DNA from 4 places in the Kinneretia aquatilis genome. Region 2 is predicted to be linked to each of the others. Evidence: predicted binding sites of a transcription regulator. Region 2 holds the regulator's gene; each other region holds the start of a gene.

Region 1 (5,493 bases), on a different contig from region 2:
CCGCGCGCCGCGCCTGGCCCGGCACTGGGACTGGCTGCTGCGCCCCCTGGTCAACCATGCCGGGGAGCCGAGCCCCGGGGCGCTCAGCTACCGCCAGATCGAGTACTACCGCATGCCCATGATGGCCTACCTGGCGGTGGACGATCCACGCGCGCTGACGCGCAGCGATTTCGTGCGCCTGGGCCTGGTCACCGGCTCCGGCCCGGTGGCGCAGGAGGGCAGCCTGCCTTACGGCGAGGACCATCTGAGCGACTTTGAGCGGCGCTATTGCTACGACCGATTCTGGAGCGACGTCGGCGCGGCGCCGCAGACGCGCTATCTGTGCAGCGGCCATGCCCTGGTGGTGGTGGGGCGGGCCGATGCGGATTTCTTCGCCTGTCGCGACCGCGGCGTGCTGGCCCAGTTCCGGCACCAGCATTTCCTGATCTTCCTGATTGCGCATTTCCAGAAGGCGGCCCTGCTGATGTTCTCGGACCGCCTGGTCGAGGCGCTGCGCCGGCTCAATGTGCAAGACCCCGAAAACGTGCGCCGCTTCAAGCGCGCCATCCGCTCGGCTTTCGAGGGCTTTCTGCGCTTCACCCACCGCTACTGGTTTCACGATGTGGCCGAACAGGCGCAGTCACGCGCCTTGTTCCGCATGTGCGCCGAGCATCTGGGCCTGGATGCCCTGCATGCCGAGGTCAAGCAACGCGTCACCGACATGAGCGATTACCTGGAGACCGACAGCATCCGTCGTCAGGCCAACACCGTGGTGCGCCTGACCGTGGTCACCATCTTCGGCCTGGTGGGCACCATCACCACCGGTTTCCTGGGCATGAACTTGCTGGCCGCGGCCGATGCGCCCTGGACCGAACGCCTGGCCTATTTCGTCGGTGTGCTGGTGGTGACCTCGGCTTTGACCGTGTACACCATGGTCAAGTCCAAGCGCCTGTCCGATTTTCTCGATGCCTTGTCGGACGAGCGCCTCGGCGCCTGGGACAAGTTGCGGGCCTTTGCGGCGGTCTGGCGGAGTGGCCCGGGCTGATACACGCTGCGCTGGATTTGGCCCGGCCGGCGCGGTGAATTCGCGAGCCTTTATGCTCGCGCGATGAATCGAAATTCCGCTGCCCCGTTTCGCTTGCCGCCGGCCTTGCCCGCCTGGTGTTTGGTTTCGCCTGTGCTGGCCTTGCTGGGCCTGTGGGGCATCAGCCATCTGGGCCAAGACGTGGCCGGTTGGTGGATGTTGCCCCTGGCCTTGCTGCTGATGGCAGCGGTCTTGTCAGCCGTCCACCATGCCGAGGTGGTGGCCCACCGCGTGGGTGAACCGTTCGGTTCCCTGGTGCTGGCCGTGGCGGTGACGGTGATCGAGGTGGCGCTGATCGTGTCCCTGATGCTGGCTGGCGGCGAGAGCTCCAACGCCCTGGCCCGTGACACGGTGTTCTCGGCCCTGATGATTGTCTGCAACGGCGTGGTCGGCTTGTGCCTGCTGCTGGGCGGCCTGCGTCACAAGGTGCTGGCCTTCCGCGTCGAGGCCACCAGCCCGACCCTGGCCGTGCTGGTGGCCCTGGCCACCCTGACCTTGGTGCTGCCCAGCTTCACCACCAGCACACCGGGCCCGACTTTTTCCACCGCCCAGCTGATGTTTGCCGGCCTGGTGTCCCTGGTGCTTTACGGCGCCTTCGTCTTTGTGCAGACGGTGCGGCACCGCGAGTACTTCCTGCCGATTGAAACCGAAGAGGGTGAGCAGGCGGCCGAGCGCCCCTCGGCCGGCGTGGCGGCCTGGAGCGTGGTGCTGCTGCTGGCCTGCCTGGTCGGCGTGGTGGGCCTGGCCAAGCTGCTGGCGCCGGGCATCGAGGCCGGCGTGCGTGCGGCCGGCGCGCCGCCGTCCGTGGTCGGCGTGATCGTGGCCTTGCTGGTGCTGCTGCCCGAGACCGTGGCCGCCGTGCGCGCGGCCCTGCGCAAGCGCCTGCAGACCAGCCTCAACCTGGCCCTGGGCTCGGGTGTGGCCAGCATCGGCCTGACCATCCCGGCCGTGGCCCTGCTGTCCCTGTTCTTCCCCTATCCCCTGGTGCTTGGGCTGTCCAACACCAGCATGGTGCTGTTCCTGCTGACGGTGGTGGTGGCCACCCTGACCCTGGGCAGCGGCCGCGCCACCGTGCTGCAAGGCGCCGTGCATCTGGTGCTGTTTGCCGTCTTCTGTTTCCTGGCCGTGGTGCCCTGATCGATGGGCGCGTGCTCGCGCCTGCCGAGTGATTTGTGTGGTTGGTTCTTTCCCTGATTGATGCAGCAAACCCGACTTCTTCTCGAAGGCGCCGCCGGCGCGCCCCTGCCTGACTGGGCTTTGCTGGAGCCCGGCTACCGCCTGGGCCACTACGCCCGCGGCGACGATGTGTTCAGCATCGGCCAGTGGCAGCCTTTTGTGTATGTGCTGCGCCAGGGCATGGTCAAGCTCAGCTACAGCAATGAGGCGGGCGAGGAGTGGATCAAGTCCTTCATCGGCGAGGGCGACTTTTTCGCCTGCCCCAATGTGCTGGTGGCCGGAGGCAAGACCGACTATGCCGCCGTGGCCCTGGAGGATTGCCAGATCGAGCAGGTGGACTTTGCCGCCATGCATGCGCTGACCGAGCGCCACCCGGCCTGGCAGCGCGCCATCCGTCAGCTCTTGGCCTGGCACATCGTGCGCAAGGAGCAGCGCGAACGCGAGCTGCTGACCCTGCGCCCCGACGAGCGCTACCAGGCCTTTCTGCGCAGCCAGCCGGCCTTGGCCGAGCGGGTGCAGCAGCGCGACTTGGCCCACTACCTGGGCGTGACGCCCGAGGCCTTGAGCCGCATCCGCAAGCGCCTGCGAAGCTGAGGTTTCCTGCTGCGCCCTCGCCATGCGTCGTTGGCCCTCGCTTCAGGATCCTCACGTACAGGAAGTACGTTCCGGTCCTTCAGCTCCTGCCGCCTAGCCTGCCGAGCGCTCGCGACGAAAACCGGGCTCCGTGAGCACGCGGGTTGACCCAAGTCAAAGCTCCGCCACGCCACTCCGGTCGATTGATCCGGATCATTTGTCAGCCGCCTGCGCGGCGCCAAGCTACGCCCATGCCTTCACCTGTTCCCTGGCGAACGGTGAGGTTCAGCGGATTCCTGAAGGATCGGCTGCCACCCCTGACATGAAAGCGAGCTTTGACATGACCACGCCCCAATCGACCCGCCCCATCGATCCCTCGTTCCGCGCCTACCTGCTGGGCGGCGGCATCGGCTCCATGGCCGCCGCGGCCTTCATGATCCGCGATGCCGGCGTGGCCGGCGCGCAGATCCACATCCTGGAAGCCTTGCCTTTGATGGGCGGCAGCCTGGATGGCGCCGGTGATGCCGAGCGCGGCTACTCGCTGCGTGGCGGCCGCATGCTGACCACCGACAACTACGAGTGCACCTGGGACCTGTTCAAGTCCATCCCCTCGCTGGAACACCCGGGCCAGAGCGTGCTCGGCGAAACCCTGGATTTCAACGAAAAGTACAAGGCCCATTCGCAAGCCCGCCTGGTCAACCGCCAGCGCGCCAAGGTGCCGGTCGAGTCCATGGGTTTTTCCATGCACGACCGCCTGGAACTGCTCAAGCTCTCCAATGCCAGCGAAGAGGAGCTGGGCACCAGCACCATCACCGACTGGCTGTCGCCGGCCTTCTTCGAGACCGAGTTCTGGTTCATGTGGGCCACCACCTTTGCCTTCCAACCCTGGCACAGTGCCGTCGAGTTCAAGCGCTATCTGCATCGCTTCATGATGGAGTTCTCGCGCATCGAAACCCTGGGCGGTGTCAAGCGCACGGTCTACAACCAGTACGACTCTTTCGTTCGGCCGCTGCAGGCCTGGCTGCGCGAGCAGGGCGTGAACTTCGTGATGGACTGCCAGGTCACCGACCTGGAGCATGTCGAGACCGAAGGCCAGTTCCAGGTCACCGCCATCTGCTGCCAGCGCGCCGGCCAGGCCGAGCGCATAGCGCTCGGCCCGCAGGACCTGGTGTTTCTCCAGAACGGCTCCATGACCGATGCCTCCAGCCTGGGCTCCATGCACAGCGCGCCGCCGAAGCTGAACAAGCAGGACAGCCAGGGCTGGGCCTTGTGGGAAAAGCTGGCCCAGGGCCGGCCTGAGTTCGGCAATCCGGCGGCCTTCAACAGCAGCATTGCCGAGTCCATGTGGGAGTCCTTCACCGTCACGCTCAAGGACACGGCCTTCTTCGACAAGATGCGCGCCTTCAGCGGCAATGAGCCGGGCACCGGCGGCCTGGTGACCTTCAAGGACTCGAACTGGCTGATGTCCATCGTCCTGGCCCACCAGCCACACTTTGCCAATCAGCCGGCCGATGTCCAGGTGTTCTGGGGTTATGCCTTGTTCCCCGATCGCGTCGGTGACTTCGTGGCCAAGCCCATGTCCGAATGCACGGGCGAAGAGATCCTGCGCGAGCTCTGCGGCCATCTGCGCTTCGATCTCGGGGCCGTTGCCCAGGCCAACTGCATCCCTTGCCGCATGCCTTACATCACCAGCATGTTCATGCCGCGCGCGCTCAGCGACCGGCCGCTGCCGGTGCCCAGGAACTCGCGCAATCTGGCCTTTGTCAGCCAGTTTGTCGAGATCCCGGACGATGTGGTCTTCACCGTCGAATACTCGGTGCGCGCCGCGCAGATGGCCGTCTACCAGCTGCTGAATGTGCCGCGCCCGGTGCCGCCCATCCTGCGCCACGACCATTCGCTCAAGGTCCAGCTGGATGCCTTGGTCAAAGCGTTGAAATGAGTCGTTAGCATTTGCTTGGTCGTTCAGACCTCCATCCCTCGCAACTGTCGGGCCGAGTTCGCCATTTCCTCATGCAGCCAGTTGCAAAGGGTGCGCAGGGCGGGCTCGTCCTTCAGGGCGGGCGGGTAGACGATGTGATAACGGCGCTGTACCGCGCCTTCCAGCACCGGCCCGGGCAGGCGCACCAGGCGGCCATCCAGCAAGGCATCGGCCGCCAGCAGCTCGCGGGCCAGGGCGATGCCCATGCCGGCCTCGGCCGCCTGCACCAGCAGGCCGCCGTCGTTGAAGCTGGCGCTGGGCGAGATGCGGCGCGCCAGGCCGGCCAGGGCGAACCACTGCGTCCATTGCTCGGCATCTCCGAGCAGGGGCTCGTCGGCCAGGGTCGCGGCCAGGCCATCGGGCGAGGCCCCCATCAGGCGCTGGGCCAGGGCCGGCGCGGCCACCACGATCTGGCGTGATTCCATCATCACCTCGTTGATCAGGCCGGGCCAAGGGCCCACGCCCTGGCGCAGGGCGAGGTGAAAGCCCTCCTGCTCCAGATCGATCACGCGCTGCAGGGTGAAGAGTTTGAGCGCAATGTGCGGATGCTCGGCCTGCCAGCGGCCCAGGCGCGGGATCAACCAGCGCTGCGCGAAGGAGGGCGTGCAGGTGAGCTTGAGGCTTTGCATGGCGCTGCCGCTGGCGGCGCTGGCCGCACGCAGGCCCAGCTCCAGCTCGGTCCAGGCGCGCTCGAGCGCGTTGT
Region 2 (5,493 bases):
TTGCTGTCATGTGATTTCCAGATCGGCCATCTTCAGGCCCAAGGAGTGGAACGATTAGGGCGCCGATTCTAAGTCAGCGGCGCCGGCTGCGGACTCAAGTCTTATATAAGTCTTGGCATTTCGGCGCCTGGATCAGGCCCACTGGCTGCACACGGCGGCAATCTGCGCCCACACCCCGTGGCCCAAGGCCCAGGCCGAGGCGGAGGCCAGGCCCAGGCCACCCAGGCGCACGGACCAGCGCAAGCCCTCGGCACCGCCGTCCTTGGACTGGCGCAGGCGACGCAGCAGCCAGGGCCCGAGCGCCAGACCGGCACCCGAGCTCAGGGCAAAACTGGCCATCACCGCCCCACCCTGCGCCGGCCCCGAGGCCAGGGCCGAGAGCAGCAGTGCCGACTGCAAAAGACCACAAGGCCAGGCCACCCAGGCCAAGCCGGCCAGGCCTGCCCGGGCCGCGCGCTTGGGGCCAGCCAAAGCCAAGCCACCTTGCCGCAAACCGGCCACAGGCACTTCGACCTGGCGCGCCACATCCTGACCCAAGCGCTCCATCCAGGCCGGCTGGCGCCCCCGCCATAGCAAGGACATGCCGAGCAGAAAAGCCGCCACGTGAATGAGCACCCAGAAAGGCCGCAGCAGGGCCGTGGCCTGGCCCATCTGGCTGAGCAGCTGCATGCTGGCGGCCGCCACGGCCCCGGCCAGGCTATAGCCCAGCAGGCGGCCGAACTGGAACGCGAGCGGCGAGCGCGCCCCCGCCGCGGCACAGGTGGCGCCGCACATGGCCAGGCAGTGCGGCGTGCCCGCCAGCCCCATCAAGGCGGCGGACGCGGCCAGGCTGGCGTCAAGCATGGGGATCAGATGATGCGGGAGAAGCGCTCACGGCTGCGATCGGCTTGCAGGTATCGGTCAAACACCATAGCAACTGCGCGCACGAAATACCAGCCCATGGGCGTGACCTGGATGGCCCCCGGCTCCAACACGACCAGGCCTTGCTCGGCCAGCTCGCGGATGCGCTCCATCTCGGGCTTGAAGTACTGCTCAAAGCTGAGCAGATGCGCCAACTCGATGGACTCGAACTCCAGCCGCCCCTGGCACATCAAGGCCATGATGACGGCACGCCGGGCGATGTCGTCCCGCGTGAGGGCCAGGCCGCGCTGGATGGGCAACTGGCCCTGATTCAGCGCGTCGTAGTACTCGTCCAGGGTCTTGGCGTTCTGGCTGTAGCTGGCGCCCACCCGGCCGATGGCCGAGACGCCGAGCGCAATCAGGTCGCAGTCCGGCTGGGTGCTGTAACCCTGGAAATTGCGATGCAGCCGCCCCTGGCGCTTGGCCACGGCCAGGGAGTCACTGGCCAAGGCAAAGTGGTCCATGCCGATATAGCTGTAGCCATGGCGCTCAAAGCCGCTGATGGCCGCGGCCAGCATGGTGATCTTGTCGCCCGCCACCGGCAGCTCAGCCTCATTGATGCGGCGCTGCGGCTTGAAACGCTGCGGCAGATGGGCATAGCCGTAAAGCGCGATGCGGTCGGGCTTGAGCGCCCCCACCTGCTCGATGGTGCGAGCAAAGGACTCGGGTGTTTGCAGCGGCAGACCGTAGATCAGGTCCACATTGGTGGATTCAAATCCCAGCGAGCGGGCAGAGACCATCAAGGCCTCAACACTTTCGTAGCTCTGCTGGCGATGCACGGCCTTCTGTACCTCGGGGTCAAAGTCCTGCACGCCAAAGCTCAGACGGTTGAAGCCCAGCTGACGCAGATGGGCCAGGCGCTCGACGCTGACCGTGCGCGGATCCACTTCAATCGACACCTCGGCGCCCGGCGCCAGGCGGAAGCGCTCCAGCATGGCCTGCATCAGCTGGCTCAACTCCGCGTCGCTCAGGAAGGTCGGAGAACCGCCACCCAAATGCAGCTGCGAGACCGCCGCGCCCCGGCCCAGGTGCTCCAGGGTCAGGTCCATCTCGGTCACCAAGGCCTGCAGGTACTCGGTGGCACGATCATGGTGCTTGGTGATGACCTTGTTGCAGGCGCAGTAATAGCAGACCGACTCGCAGAACGGAATGTGAACATAGAGCGACAGCGGCGTGTTGCCGCCCACCTGCGAACCGCCCGCGCGTTGCGCCAGCGCCTGCTGGTATTGCTCGATGGTGAAGGCTTCGACGAAGCGATCGGCCGTGGGGTACGAGGTGTAGCGAGGCCCGGATACATCGAAGCGTCGCAAGAGCGCTTCGTTGATTTGTGCGGCTGCGGGCGCACCCGCCGCAGCGCCGCTAGCAGGCTTTGTCTCAGGTTGCCGAGGGCCTCGGTCTTGAATGTTCTGTACCATGGGCCGCACTTTGCCAAGGCTTTGGCGAGCCGACTTGACAAGGATCAAGCTCGGCGCGCATTGTCGACCCAACAATGCACCCATGTTTGAGGTGCATCATGCTCATGTCCGTGAAAAATCTGGAAGTCCCGCAGCCCCAGTCTGCTCCGCCTGCTGCCTGCGAATCCCTTAAAAAGCACACGATGAATGCCACCGTCCCTATCAAGTTTGAGCCGCTGAAGGTCGCCTGCTCCAGCTGCAATTTGCGCGAGCTGTGCCTGCCGGTGGGCCTGTCCTCCGGCGACCTGGATCAGCTGGACCAGCTGGTGGCCACCCGCCGCAGCGTGGCCCGCGGCGACACCCTGTTCCGCAGCGGTGACGAGTTTCAGTCGCTCTACGCGGTGCGCACCGGTTTCTTCAAGACCTGCGTGTCTTCGGAAGACGGCCGCGACCAGGTGACCGGTTTCCAGATGGCCGGCGAGTTGCTGGGCCTGGACGGCATCAGCACCGACCGCCACAGCTGCGACGCTGTTGCGCTGGAAGACTCCCAGGTCTGCGTGATCCCCTTCGAACAGCTCGAAGAGCTGTCGCGCGAGTTCACCGATCTGCAGCGCCAGTTCCACAAGATCATGAGCCGCGAGATCGTGCGCGACCACGGCGTGATGCTGCTGCTAGGCAGCATGCGGGCCGAAGAACGCCTGGCCGCCTTCCTGCTCAACTTGACCCAGCGTCTGCAAGCCCGCGGCTTCTCCGCCGCCGCCCTGGTGCTGCGCATGACGCGCGAGGAAATTGGCAGCTATCTGGGCCTGAAGCTGGAGACCGTCAGCCGCACCTTTTCCAAGTTCCAGGAAGAAGGCCTGCTGGAGGTGAAGCAACGGCACCTGCGCATCCTCGACCAGGCCGGCCTGCAAAAGCTGGTCAACAACAGCAACTGCTGAGATCAACGCGCCCGCGGCACGGGCGGCGCAGTGAAACAAAAAGGCCTTCGTGTGAACGAAGGCCTTTTTGTTTGGCGCCACCACGCCGGGCGGGCGAATCGCATTGCGGGATCAACGCGGCCAGCCGCGCGGGTGGGCGTCCTCGGGCAAATCAGGCAAGGTGGCCAGCATGACGCTGACACTGGCTGCCAGGCTGATGACCAACCAAAAGATCATGAAGCTGACGGTATAGACCGCCTGACGCGACCAATCCAGGCGCTCGGCGCCAAACCAGCTCAGATCACTGGGGTCGACGACCGCAAACACCAGAGCCTCCATCACCCCGGCCATGAAAAAGGATGGCCAAGCCACTGCCATGGCCCAGCGGCTGCTTTGCTTGGGAACTGCCGATGCGGACGGATCAGCCGCGTCCATGATCACTGCCCGCCAGTGGCTGCATGGTTGCGCGCTTCACGCGCAGGAACCAGGGCCTTGCTACCGCTGGCCTTGTTGGCCACCACCTTGTCCTCCAGCACGGGGTCGGGATTGTTGATGGCCAAGCTCAGAGTGATGAAGCTGGCCACAATCACCAGCGCCGGGCCGCCAACCACCAGCCACATCATCGGCGTGCGCCACCAGCCAGCGGCCTTGGGGGCCGCCGTGCCATTTTCGGGCTTGAAATTCTGGCTCATGCGTCTCGTCTCCTGTGTGTGTGGGCCAAGCTTGGTTCAGCGCGGCACGATGAAGGTTGATTTTTCATGCACGACGGTCGCACCGCTGCTGGCGCCGTCGAGGCTGCGCAGCTGGAACTCGATCGCGTGCGAGCCCTTGCGATCCTGCGCCGCGCGGGCCGCTGTCTCGGGCGGCACCCGCACCGACAGCGTCAGCCAGCGCGCCTCGGCCGGTGCAACACTGAGCTCAGCCACCTGCTCCAGTTTGATGCCCTCCATGCCGATGACCGTCACCTGATAACGGTGATTCTGTTCGGTGGCGTTCATGACCTGCAATCGGTAGAGGTTCTCGACATAGCCATCTTCCACCACGCGGGCCAGCACACCACGGTCACGCACCACATCGAGCTTGACGGGGCTGCGCAGGAACAAGAGGCTGGCCAGCAAGGCAGTGCACAACACGAACAAGACCACGGTGTAGATCACCACACGCGGGCGGAACAAGCGGCGCAGCTTTTGCGCCGGGCTCAGGTGTTGCTGCAAGCCGTTTTGCGTGTCGTAGCGGATCAGGCCACGCGGGTAGTTCATCTTGTCCATGACGCCATCACAGACGTCGATGCAGGCGGCACAACCGATGCACTCGTACTGCAAGCCCTTGCGGATGTCGATGCCTGTGGGGCAAACCTGGACACACAGGGTGCAGTCGATGCACGACCCCAGTCCCGCGGCCTTGACTTCGTCCACGCAGGCCTTCTTGCTGCGGGAGCCGCGCGGTTCGCCGCGCTCGGCGTCGTAGCTGATGATCAATGTGTCCTTGTCGAACATGGCGCTCTGGAAGCGCGCGTAGGGACACATGTATTTGCAGACCTGCTCACGCATGAAGCCCGCGAAGCCGTAGGTCGCAAAGGCGTAGAACAGCACCCAGAACCATTCCCAAGGGCCAAAGCTGAGAGTGAACGCCTCAGCCCACAAGGACTTGATCGGGGTGAAATAGCCGACAAAAGTGAAGCCAGTCCAGAGCGCGACGGCGATCCACACCAGTTGCTTGCCGCCCTTGCGCCACAGCTTGTTGAAACCCCAAGGCGAGGCATCCAGCTTCATGCGCGCCTGGCGGTCACCCTCGAACTGCCGCTCGATCCACAAGAAAATTTCGGTGTAGACCGTCTGCGGGCAGGCATAGCCGCACCACAGCCGCCCGGCCACGGCAGTGAACAGGAACAGGGCATAGGCCGAGATCAGCAGCAGCCCGGTCAGGTAAATGAAATCCTGCGGGTACAGGACCAGGCCAAAAATGTAAAAACGCCGGCTGGCGAGCTCGAAGAGCACCGCCTGCCGGTCGTTCCAAAGCAGCCAGGGCAGACCGTAAAACAGGATCTGCGTGAACCAGACCAGCGCCCAACGCCAGGAGGCGAAGAGGCCGGACACGGCACGGGGGTAGATCTTCTTCTGCGCTGCGTAGAGCGAGACGATTTCTACCACCGCATCCTCGCCATCCGCCGGCTTGGCGGCTGGCGCAGGAGCGATGGCCGGTCCGACGCGGGGCGCCGGCGGTACTGCCCGGGCTTCAGTCATGGTCGATCACTCAAGGGGCCGTGGCCACAGTTTTGTTGT
Region 3 (5,493 bases), 140 kb from region 2:
TGATCGAGTTTGCCGACGCCCGCCAGCGCGAGCAGGAGCTGCCCCAGCTGGCCGGCGTCGAGCAGCGCTTTTTTGTGGAGATCCAAGGCCTGGGCCGGGTCTACGCCGTGGCCAACGAGGACATGCCGCCGGAGCCCAAAGCTGGCTCGCCCGATGGCGCCGCGCCGGCCGCACCCTCGGCGGTGAGCTCGATTCATTTTCTGCGATTCGATTTCAGCCCCGAGCAGCGCGACGCCTTGCGCACCGGCGCCTCGGTCACCGTGGGCTGTGAGCATCCGGCCTATCCGGTCGATGTCGAGATCCCTGCGGCCACCTTGAGCAGCCTGCTGGGCGATTTCAGCAACTGAGCCCGGGCGAGGCTCAGGACATGCCGACGTAGCGCCCGGGTCGGTGGTTGATGGCCAGGGCTGCATTGATGGCCACCATGCCGACCAAGGACAGGCCCACGCGCTCGGGGGCGACAAAGGCCAGGGCGCTGAGCAGGATCAGGCCATCGAGGCCGGCCTGCACATAGCCGGCGCGCCAGCCGCGCTTTTCCTGCAGGTAGAGCACCAGCACATTGAGCCCCCCCAGCGAGGCGCGGTGGCGGAACAGGATCAGCATGCCGGCGCCGATCAAGAGGCCGCCGGTGATGGCGGCGAACCATATGTTGAGCTCGGCGAATTTCAGCCAGTGCGGCAGCACCTCGGCCAGCAGGGCCATCAGGCTGACCGCGGCGATGGTGCGCAGGGTGAAGGGCAGGCCCATGCGCCGGTAGGCCAGCCAGTAAAACGGCAGATTGATGCAGAAGAACAGGGCGCCGAAGGGCAGGCCCGAGGCGTAGTGCAGCAAGAAGGCGATGCCCACCGTGCCGCCGGTCAGCATGCCGGCCTGCTTGAACAGCGCCACGCCCAGGGCCACGAACAAGGTGCCGGTGACGATGGCCTGCACATCCTCCAGCGGCGAGTGGCGGAAGCTGCGGCTCAGGGTCTCGCGCAAGCTCATCCGGTGATGCCCGACATGAAGTACTTGATCACGCCTTTGGCCAGAAAACCGACCAGGCCGAAGCCCAGGCCCAGCAGCAGGATGAAGGTGCCAAAGCGGCCGGCCTTGGACTCGCGGGCCAGCTGCAGGATGATGAACACCATATAGGCCATGAAACCGCCCACGCCCCAAGTGAGGCAAAACTGGGCGAGCTCCTGTTCGCTGTATCCAAACATCCTGGTGTCTTTCGGTCCGGTCCGGTCTTGGCGTCTGTGGTTTGGCGTTCGTTCAGTCGTGCACGCTGACCAGATCGCGGTAGGCATGCCAGCTGGCATGGCCCAGGAGAGGCACGACCAGCACCAGGCCGACCATGAAGCTGGCCATGCCCAGCAGGGTCAGCAGCATGATGATGGCGGCCCACAAGGCCACCGGCGCCGGGTACTCCATGACCACGCGCCAGCTGGTGAAGACGGCACCGAGCACGCCAATATCGCGGTCCAGCAGCAGGGGCACGGCGACCAGGGTGGAGGCAAACACTGGCGCAGCCAGCAGGGCGCCCAGGGCCAGCCAGGCTTCGAACAACGGTGTCTCTTCGTTCAGCACCACATGGCGGATGAAATCAATCGGCTCGCGAATGGCGTGGCCGCTGAAACCGGTGATCAGCGAGGCCGAGGTCATCACCCAGCCGGTGCCGGCAAAGGCCAGCAGAACGCCGAACACCACCAGCCGCCCATCGCGCGGCCACCAGGTGTGCAGCACGGTGTGCAGGTTGGGTGAGCGGCCCAGCTCCAGATCACGGCTGATCACGTAGAGGCCTGTGGCCAGGATGGGGGCCACCAGCAAGAAGCCGCTGAAGGCACCGACCAGCAGCCAGAAATGATGGCGCGCCAGCAGCACGATCACCGCGCCAGCGATGGCCATGGCCATGCCATGGGCCAGCGAGGCACCCGGGCAACGCCAGATGTCGCGCCAGCCGCGGGCCAGCCAGCCCAGGGGGCGCAAGGCGGGGATGGGCTTCACGCCAAATTTGCGTGACTGCGCCAGGGCTTTTTCGGTGTCCAGAAAGGGCATGGGGTGCGGTGCGAGCTCAGGGAAGATGATGACATGCTCGCATGTCGCGGTCCTTGATGCCCATCAAGACAAACACGGGTGCAAGACTGCAAGCGCGCGGCGCAGCAGCATGCGCCGGGTATCAAGCCGGCAGGCTCACCGCGTCGAGCAATTCACTTTCGATCTGCAGCTGTGCCCGGTTGTGCTGCAGGGCCGGGCCGTCGACGAGGAAGGTGTCTTCCACCCGCTCGCCCAGAGTGGAGATCTTGGCCAGCTGCAGATTGATGCCGTGACGGGCCAGCACGCGGGCGATGGCGTAGAGCAGGCCGGCGCGGTCGCTGGTGCTGATGGACAGCAGCCAGGCCTGGCCGCGTTCGTCGGGCCGCAGGGCGATGCGCGGGGTGTAGGGGAAGCTCTTGACTCGGCGCGAGAGCCGGCCACGGCGTGGCTCGGGCAGCGGGCCTTCGGCCTGCAGGGCCTGGCCTAGCTTGTTTTCGACCAGGGGCACGAGGTCGCGGTGGTTGAGCTCCAAGTCGGGGCTGATGACCTGGAAGGTGTCCAGGGCGAAACCGCGCTTGGTGGTGTGCACCTTGGCGTCCAGGATGTTGAAGCCGGCGCCGTCGAAATAACCGCAGATGCGGGCGAACAGGTCCTGGCGGTCGGGTGCGTAGACCAGCACCTGCAAGCCTTCGCCGATCGGCGAGGGCCGGGCCTGCACCACCGGCGTGGCGGTCTGCACATGGCGCCAGAGCGAGCGCGCATGCCAGGCCAGCTCGCCCGCCTCGTGGCGCGCGAAATAGCTGATGGCCAGGGTCTCCCAAAGCGCGGTCTCGGTGCCGGGCAGCATGGAGTGCAGGGCCAGGCTGTGGCGGGCCTCGTTCTTGCGCGCCTCGATCTCGGCGGCCAGATTGGGCTGGGCGCCGCCCAGGGCGCGCAGGGCCAGGCGGTAGAGGTCTTCGAGCAGCTTGCCCTTCCAGGCATTCCAGACCTTGGGGCTGGTGCCGCGGATGTCGGCCACGGTCAGCAGGTAGAGGGCGGTCAGGTGGCGGGCGTCTCCGACCTTGGTGACATAACTCTGGATCACCTCGGGGTCGGAGAGGTCTTCTTTTTGTGCCACGCGCGAGTGGGTCAGGTGGTGGCGCACCAGGAAGACCACCAGCTCGCTGTCTTCCTTGCTCAGGCCGTGGTCGCGGCAGAAGCGCCGCGCGTCGTCGGCGCCGAGATCGGAGTGATCCCCGCCACGGCCCTTGGCCACATCGTGGAAGAGTGCGGCGATGTAGAGCAGCTCAGGCTTGTCCCACTGCGAGGCCAGCTGCGAGCAGAAGGCGTACTCGTGCGCATGCTCGGGGATGAAGAAGCGGCGCACATTGCGCAGCACCATCAGGATGTGCTGATCCACGGTGTAGACGTGGAACAGGTCGTGCTGCATCTGGCCGACGATGCCGCGGAACACCCAGAGGTAGCGGCCCAGCACCGAGGTCTGGTTCATCAGCCGGAAGGCATGCGTCTGCCCCTCGGGCTGGCGCAGGATCTGCATGAAGGTGGCGCGGTTCACCGGGTCGCGGCGGAAGGCCGCGTCCATCTGCTCGCGGGCGTTGTAAAGCGCGCGCAGGGTGCGGGCCGATAGGCCCTTGATGCCGGGTGTCTGCTGGTAGACCAGAAAGGTGCGCAGGATGGCATGAGGCTCGCGCTGGTAGAGCTCGTCGCTGGCCACCTCGAGCATGCCGGCCCGGTCCAGGAACTGCGCCTCGTGGCCGGGGATGGGGCGCATCAGCCCTTGTTGCGAGCCGTTGATCTGCTCCTCCAGATTGAGCAGCAGGATCTGGTTCAGCTGGGTCACGGCTTTGGCCGCCCAGTAGAAGCGCCGCATCAGCACCTCGGAGGCACGCTGTTCCTTGGTGGACTGATAGCCAAAGCTCTCGGCCACGGCGGTTTGCAGATCGAAAACCAGGCGATCCTCGCGCCGCCCCGCCACGGCGTGCAGGCGCGCACGGATCAGCTTGAGCAGGCCTTCGTTGCGCTGCAGCTGGCGGCTCTCAAAGGCCGTGATCAGGCCGCGCGTGGCCAGGGCCTTCCAGGTGTGGCCCAGGCCGGCGGCGCGGGCGATCCAGATCAGCACCTGCAGATCGCGCAGGCCGCCCGGGCTCTCCTTGCAGTTGGGCTCCAGCGAATAGGGCGTGTCGTCGAACTTGGTGTGGCGCTGTTGCGCTTCCAGCGTCTTGGCGCGCAAAAAGGCGCTGACGTCCAGATGCTCGTGCTGGCGCTGCACCAGCTGCTTGAACAGCGGCCGCGCGCCGGCCAGGGGGCGTGCTTCCAGCAGGGCGGTCTGCACCGTCACATCGCCGGCGGCCTCTTGCAGGCATTCGCCCAGGGTGCGCACCGAGGAGCCCAGCTCCAGGCCGATGTCCCAGCAGGCGGTGATGAAGGTCTCGATGCTTTGCTTGACGGCGCCCGGCTGGTGCGCCTCGACGCCGTCGGGCAGCAGCAGCAGCACATCGACATCGGAGAAGGGGAAGAGCTCGCCACGGCCATATCCGCCCACGGCCACCAGGCAGAAGCCCGGCGGCATGGCCGCCTGGGCCCAGAGCTGCTGCAGGATGCCGTCGACATGGCGCGCCAGCTGGCGCAGCAGGCGCTGGGCGGCGCGCTGCGTGGGCGGGCCGGCGCGGAAGGCGTCGATCAGCGCCTGCTTGCCGCTCTTGAGCTGCTGGCGCAGCTCGACCACAGGGTTGGCGCTGCTGCTGCTGGCCATGGCGGCGCCCTCAGGTGCTGGTGCTGCTGATGAAGGCGGGCAGGGCGGGGCTGCCCTCGGACAGGGTGAAGACCTCGTAGCCGGTTTCGGTCACCATCAGCGTGTGTTCCCACTGGGCGGACAGGGAGCGGTCCTTGGTGACGATGGTCCAGCCATCGCCGGTTTCCTTGATCTCGCGGCGGCCGGCGTTGATCATGGGCTCGATGGTGAAGACCATGCCGGGCACCAGCTCTTCCAGCGTGCCAGGGCGGCCATAGTGCAGCACCTGCGGCTCTTCGTGGAAGACCTGGCCGATGCCGTGGCCGCAGAACTCGCGCACGATGGAAAAGCCATTGCTCTCGGCAAAGCTCTGGATGGCATGGCCGATGTCGCCCAGGCGTGCGCCCGGCTTGACCTTGGCAATGCCCTTCCACATGGCCTCGTAGGTGAAGGCGCACAGGCGCTTGGCGGCGATGGAGCCCTCGCCAACCACAAACATGCGGCTGGTGTCGCCATGCCAGCCATCTTTGATGACGGTGACGTCGATGTTGACGATGTCGCCGTTCTTCAGCGCCCGGTCATTGGGGATGCCGTGGCAGACCTGGTGGTTGACCGAGGTGCAGATGGACTTGGGGTAGGGGATGTAGCCGGCCGGCGTGTAGTTCAGCGGCGCGGGGATCGCCTGCTGGACATTGACGATGTAGTCATGCGCCAGCTTGTCGAGTTGTTCGGTGGTGATGCCCGGTTTG
Region 4 (5,493 bases), 650 kb from region 2:
GCCTTGCTGCCCAGCCCGACTTGGCCGGCCTGGCTGGCCGGCGTGCCGGTGGCGGCCTATGCCGCCATGCTGGCCATGCTGGCCGGGGGCATGGCCTGCGTGCCCCTGCTGCTGCGGCTGAGCCTGCGCGCCTTGGCCTGGCTTCGCCCCAGTGCTGGCTTGCTGCTGATGCGTGAGCGCGCCCGAGACCAGGCCGGCGAGGCCAGCCGGGCCCTGGCCGGCGTCCTGGTGGCGCTGAGCCTGTCGGTGGCCATGCTGGTGATGGTGGGCAGCTTCCGCGATTCGCTCAGCCAGTGGTTGAGCCAGATGCTGCCGGCCGATCTCTACCTGCGCTCGGCCCTGCGGGGCGAGGGGGGGCACCAGGCGCCCCTGCCGCCCGAACTGATCGAAGCGGTGCGCCAGAGCGGCCAGGTCCAGCGCCTGAGCCTGCAGCGCAGCCGCGATGTCTGGATCGATGGGCTCGCGCCCGAGCAGGAGCTGCCGGCCCTGCAAGCCCGTGAGCTGCGCGAGCAAGACCTGCCCCTGGCCGGCCCGCTCGCAGCGCCGCCGGCCGGCTCGCAAGACCTGACCCCGATCTACATCAGCGAAGCCCTGCGCGACAGCCTGCGCCTGCAGCCGGGCCAGCGCAGCCAGCTGCGCCTGAGCCCGCAGGGCCCTGCCCTGCCCGTCTTTGTGCGCGGCGTCTGGCGCGATTACGCGCGCCAGAGCGGCGCCCTGCTGATGCCGCTGGCGGCCTACCAGGCCTGGAGTGGCGACCGCCGCATCACCGAGCTCTACCTCTGGCTGCCACCCGGCGCCGATGCGAGCAGCCGCAGTGAGGCCTTGCGCGCCCTGGCCGCGGCGCCGCAAGACCTGGAGATCGCGGCTGTGGGCGAGCTGCGCAGCCTCTCGCTGCAAATCTTCGACCGCAGCTTTGCCGTCACCGTCTGGCTGCAGGCGGTGGCCCTGGCCATCGGCCTGTTCGGCATCGCCGCGGCCCAGTCGGCCCAGGCCCTGGCGCGGCGCCGCGAGTTCGGCCTGCTCTTGCACCTGGGCTTCCGGCGCGCCGATGTGCTGCGCCTGCTGGGCCTGGAATCGCTGCTGCTCTGCGGGGTCGGCGCCCTGGCCGGCCTGGGCCTGGGCCTGGGTTTGAGCGCGGTGCTGATCTGGGTGGTCAACCCGCAGAGTTTTCACTGGAGCATGGACATGAGCTTGCCGATCGCGCGCCTGGCGGCCTTGGTGGCCGCGGTGTTCGTGGCCGGCGTGCTGGCGGCCGTGCTGGCCGGGCGCCAGGCGATTGGCCAGCAGGCGGTGCAGGCCGTGAAGGAGGACTGGTGATGACGGCTGAAGCACACGCCCTGCTCCGGCGCCGCCGCGCCTGGCTGCTGCAAGCGGCAGCGGCCAGCTTGGGGCCGGTAGCGGGCCGGACGGCTTGGGCGGCGCCGCAAGCCCCGGCCACGCGCCTGCAGTTTCCGCGCGACTTCGGCGCCCACCCGGAGACCGCCATCGAATGGTGGTACCTGACCGGCTGCCTGGCGCGCGAGGGACGCAGCGAGCCCGAGTTTGGCTACCAGCTGACCTTTTTCCGCCGCCGCGGCCCGGCGCCGCTCGATCACCCCAGCGCCCTGGCCGCGCGCCAGCTGATGCTGGCCCATGGCGCTTTGAGCGATCTGCGCCCCGGCGGGCGGCTGCGCCACGACCAGCGCCTGGGCCGGGCCGTGGCCGGCCTCCATGAAGCGAGTGAGCAAGACTGCCAGCTGCGCATGGGCGACTGGTCACTGCAACGCCAGAACCTGCCGGGCGGCCACGCCTACCAAGCCCAGCTGCGCAGCCGCAGCGCCGGCTTCGAGCTGCGCCTGAACTTGCAGACCAGCCAGACCCTGCTGCTGCAGGGCGACGGCGGCTACTCGCGCAAAGGGCCGCAGCCCGACCAGTTCAGCCTCTACTACAGCCAGGTGCAGCTGCTGAGCCAGGCGGAGTTGAGGCTGGAGGGTCAGGTCTTGCGCCTGCAAGGCCGATCCTGGCTGGACCATGAGTGGAGCGACAACCTGCTGGGCAAGCCCGGCGCCGAAGGCGGCGCCAGCCAGGATGCCGCTGTGGGTTGGGACTGGGCCGGCATCAACCTCAGCGATGGTGGCGCGCTGACCGTGTTTCGCCTGCGCCGGACCGACGGCAGCACGCTTTGGAGCGGCGGCAGCTGGCGCCGGCCCGATGGCCGGACCGAGGCGCTGGGGCCCGAGCAGGTGCAGCTGCAGCCCGGGCGCCTGTGGGCCAGCCCGCGCGGTGGCGCACGCTATCCCCTCGAATGGCGGCTGCGCACGCCGCAGGGTGAGCAGCGCCTGCGCGCCCTGATGGACGATCAGGAGATCCACGGCCGCGCCGGCGCCGGCATCCGCTACTGGGAGGGCGCGGCCGAGCTGCTGGACGCCAGTGGCCGACGCAGCGGCCTGGGCTATCTGGAGCTGACCGGCTATGCCGAGGCCCTGAAGATCTGAAGCCGGCGGCCCGCTCAGCCGCGGATGGCGCTCAGCGAATCGGGCAGCAGGCCCGGGCCGGCGCGCACACAGTTGCGGCCATCGGCCTTGGCCAGGTGCAAGGCCTCGCCGGCCTCGTTGAGCAGATCGTCCAGACCCGTGTGGTTGAGCTTGAGCACGGCCACGCCGATGCTGACGCTGGTGGGTATGCTGTGCCCGTTCCAGCCATAGCCCATGCGCTCGACCCGCTCACGGATGCGCTCGGCCACATCGAGCGCGCCCAGCGGATCGGTGTGGGGCAGAAACAGCATGAACTCCTCGCCGCCGTAACGTGCCAGCACATCGGCGTGGCGCAGGGTTTCACCGCAGACCCCGGCCACCTCGCGCAGCAGCAGGTCGCCGCAGCGGCTGCTGTAGGCCTCGTTGATGCGTTTGAAATGGTCGATATCGATCAGCACCAGGGCGCAGGGGGTTTCGTAGCGCCGCGCCAGCGACCATTCGCGCTCCACCTGATGCAGAAAATGGCGGCGGCTGTAGAGGCCGGTCAGGCTGTCGCGGGTGGCGTAGCGCACCGAGTAGCGCAGCGCCCGGTCCAGATGGCTGAGCAGGCCCAGCAGGCTGGCGCTGAAGAGTGCGGCCAAGCCCAGGCCGCAGACGGCGGCGATCACGGCCGCGCTGAGACGGTCGCCCTGCCCCATCAAGGACACCAGCAGCTGCGACACCGCCACGCAGACCAGGCCGACAAAGGCGCAGAACAGCCAGCGCAGCGGCCCCGGGCCCACGCGCTGCAGGGCGAGGCGAAGCGGCGGCAGCCAGGCCGGCACATTCAGGTCGTCTTGCATGGGATCAGGAGCCAAAACTACAGGGATCAGAGACTGGGGGACGCGGGAGCGGTAGGCTGGCGACGGCGCAGAGATCGGCGCAAAGAAAGACACCGGACGGGCCCGCCTGCGCCGCAGATCGCACAGCTGCCCGCATTTCAGCACAGGCTGGCCGGCCGCCAGGGCGCTCACCCCGTAGCTTGAGGGGAAGCCACTAGGCCTTTTCGCCGCTTTGGCCGGCTTTTGTGGTGATCTTGCTGAATGTCAAGACTCACCTTGCCGCCGGGCCGGAAACTGTGGCATCCACCCGAGTGGAACGACAACAAAGACAAGACCGCAGGAGACTGATTTGCTGCATCGCAACGCCCCCCAAGCCCCCGGCGACGACCTGAGCGCCAAGCCACAGCCCCAGCACTGCGCCGATCTGGAGGCCACCGTCGACGAGATCCTGCGCCGCATCCCCGGCGACATCGGCCTGGCCCTGCCCCTGGGCATCGGCAAGCCCAATCCCTTGGTCAACGCCCTCTACCGCCGCGTCGCCGCCCTGCCCGAGCGGCGCCTGCGCATCTACACCGCCTTGTCGCTGGAAAAGCCCAAGGGCCGCACCGAGCTGGAGCAGCATTTCCTGGCGCCCCTGGTCGAGCGGGTGTTTGGCGATTACCCGGACTTGGCCTATGTCGGCCCGCTGCGCGCCGGCCAGCTGCCGCCCAATATCTCGGTGCAGGAGTTCTTTCTCAAGACCGCCGACTACCTGGGCAATGAGGCCGCACAGCAGGGCTTCATCTGCACCAACTACAGCTTTGCCGTGCGCGACATCTGTGCCCAGGGCGTCAATCTGCTGATCCAGGCGGTGGCGGCGCGCGTCAATCCGGAAACGGGCGAGCGCGAGTTCTCGCTGTCCTGCAACCCGGATCTGAGCTTTGACCTGCTGGAACACCAGCGCGCCGCGGGACAGCCGGTCCTGACCGTGGCCATGGTCAACGAGGCCCTGCCCTTCATGCCCGGCCCGGCGGTTGCTGATGCGCGCTTGTTCGATCTCATGGTTGAAGGCCCGGGCTGCAGCCATGCCTTGTTTGCGCCACCCAACGCGGCCATCTCCTGGGCTGACTACGCCATCGGCCTGCATGCCTCCAGCCTGGTCAAGGACGGCGGCACGCTGCAGATCGGCATCGGCTCGCTCGGCGACGCCATCGCCCAGGCCTTGATCGTGCGCGACAGCCGCAACCACGACTACCGCGCCATCCTGGCCGGCCTGTGCAGCGGCGGCGCGGCCGAGGCGCCCGACGGCTGGCAGGAGGGGCGCGAGCTGGGCCGTTTCGAGCAAGGCCTGTACGGCTGCTCGGAGATGTTCGTCAACGGCTTCATGCGCTTGATCGATGCCGGCCTGATCCGCCGCCTGGTGTTCGACGATCTGGCGCTGCAGCAGCTGGCCCTGGAGGGGCGCCTGGGCGCCGCGCCCGATGCCGGCGTGATCCGCGCCCTGTGCGAGCGCGGGCGTATCGCCTCGCCGCTTCGCGCAAGCGACCTGGCCTTTTTGCAATCGCAGGGCTTGCTGCAGGCCGGCGTGACGCTCGCCGCGGACGGCCATCTGCTCTTCTGGCAAGGCCAGACCTGGTCCAACCAGCCCGAGGCCCTGGCGCCCGAACTGATAGGCCTGGGCTGGCGCCGCGCGGCGCTGATGCACGGCGGCTTCTTCCTCGGCCCGCGCGATTTCTACCAGCGCTTGCGCGAGCTGCCCGAAGCCCTGCGCCAGAGCATCGCCATGACGCGCATCCACTACATCAACGAGCTCTATGGCGACGTCCGGGGTTCGGAAGCACTCAAGCGCGCCCAGCGCCGCGACGCCCGCTTCATCAACACGACGATGAAGATGACGCTGCTGGGCGCCGCATCATCAGACGGTTATGAGTCGGGCCAGATGGTCTCGGGCGTGGGCGGCCAGTACAACTTCGTGGCCATGGCCCATGCGCTGCCGGACGCCCGCTCCATCCTGCTGCTGCGCGCCACGCACGACAACGCCCAGGGCCTGAGCAGCTCCATCGCCTGGCATTACGCCAACTGCACCATCCCGCGCCACCTGCGCGATATCGTCGTCACCGAGTATGGCGTGGCCGATCTGCGCGGCTGCAGCGATGCCGAGGTGATCTCGCGCCTGCTGCAGGTCTGCGATTCACGCTTCCAGCAGGGCTTGATGGACGAAGCCAAGGCCCACGGCAAGC

Evidence for each region. Region 2 encodes FNR, which switches genes on or off when oxygen is low (the NO sensors DNR and NnrR bind a similar motif). Its sites were predicted from a motif close to TTGATNNNNATCAA; they were not measured.
Region 1: a site for FNR is predicted at 2,977-2,990, ahead of C1O66_RS00450 (oleate hydratase). Genes of this name have one in related genera too.
Region 3: a site for FNR is predicted at 2,088-2,101, ahead of C1O66_RS06185 (DUF2189 domain-containing protein). Genes of this name have one in related genera too.
Region 4: a site for FNR is predicted at 3,529-3,542, ahead of C1O66_RS04040 (acetyl-CoA hydrolase/transferase C-terminal domain-containing protein). Genes of this name have one in related genera too.

The regions. Positions count from the first base shown of each region.
Region 1 covers NZ_POSP01000001.1:78,548-84,040, forward strand. Annotated here, with positions in the region: gene C1O66_RS00435 (magnesium transporter CorA family protein) at 1-1,024, shown strand, start outside; gene C1O66_RS00440 (calcium:cation antiporter) at 1,088-2,200, shown strand; gene C1O66_RS00445 (Crp/Fnr family transcriptional regulator) at 2,261-2,833, shown strand; gene C1O66_RS00450 (oleate hydratase) at 3,153-4,751, shown strand; gene C1O66_RS00455 (LysR substrate-binding domain-containing protein) at 4,775-5,493, opposite strand, start outside.
Region 2 covers NZ_POSP01000003.1:798,442-803,934, forward strand. Annotated here, with positions in the region: gene C1O66_RS06715 (NADP-dependent isocitrate dehydrogenase) at 1-10, opposite strand, end outside; gene C1O66_RS06720 (sulfite exporter TauE/SafE family protein) at 133-843, opposite strand; gene hemN (oxygen-independent coproporphyrinogen III oxidase) at 849-2,315, opposite strand; gene fnr (fumarate/nitrate reduction transcriptional regulator Fnr) at 2,498-3,232, shown strand; gene C1O66_RS06735 (hypothetical protein) at 3,344-3,589, opposite strand; gene C1O66_RS06740 (hypothetical protein) at 3,649-3,903, opposite strand; gene ccoG (cytochrome c oxidase accessory protein CcoG) at 3,940-5,454, opposite strand; gene ccoP (cytochrome-c oxidase, cbb3-type subunit III) at 5,465-5,493, opposite strand, start outside.
Region 3 covers NZ_POSP01000003.1:661,049-666,541, reverse strand. Annotated here, with positions in the region: gene C1O66_RS06200 (DUF3501 family protein) at 1-347, shown strand, start outside; gene C1O66_RS06195 (YitT family protein) at 361-984, opposite strand; gene C1O66_RS06190 (DUF2788 domain-containing protein) at 981-1,199, opposite strand; gene C1O66_RS06185 (DUF2189 domain-containing protein) at 1,252-2,034, opposite strand; gene C1O66_RS06180 ([protein-PII] uridylyltransferase) at 2,156-4,765, opposite strand; gene map (type I methionyl aminopeptidase) at 4,776-5,493, opposite strand, start outside.
Region 4 covers NZ_POSP01000003.1:145,063-150,555, forward strand. Annotated here, with positions in the region: gene C1O66_RS04025 (ABC transporter permease) at 1-1,317, shown strand, start outside; gene C1O66_RS04030 (lipocalin-like domain-containing protein) at 1,317-2,474, shown strand; gene C1O66_RS04035 (GGDEF domain-containing protein) at 2,489-3,295, opposite strand; gene C1O66_RS04040 (acetyl-CoA hydrolase/transferase C-terminal domain-containing protein) at 3,624-5,493, shown strand, end outside.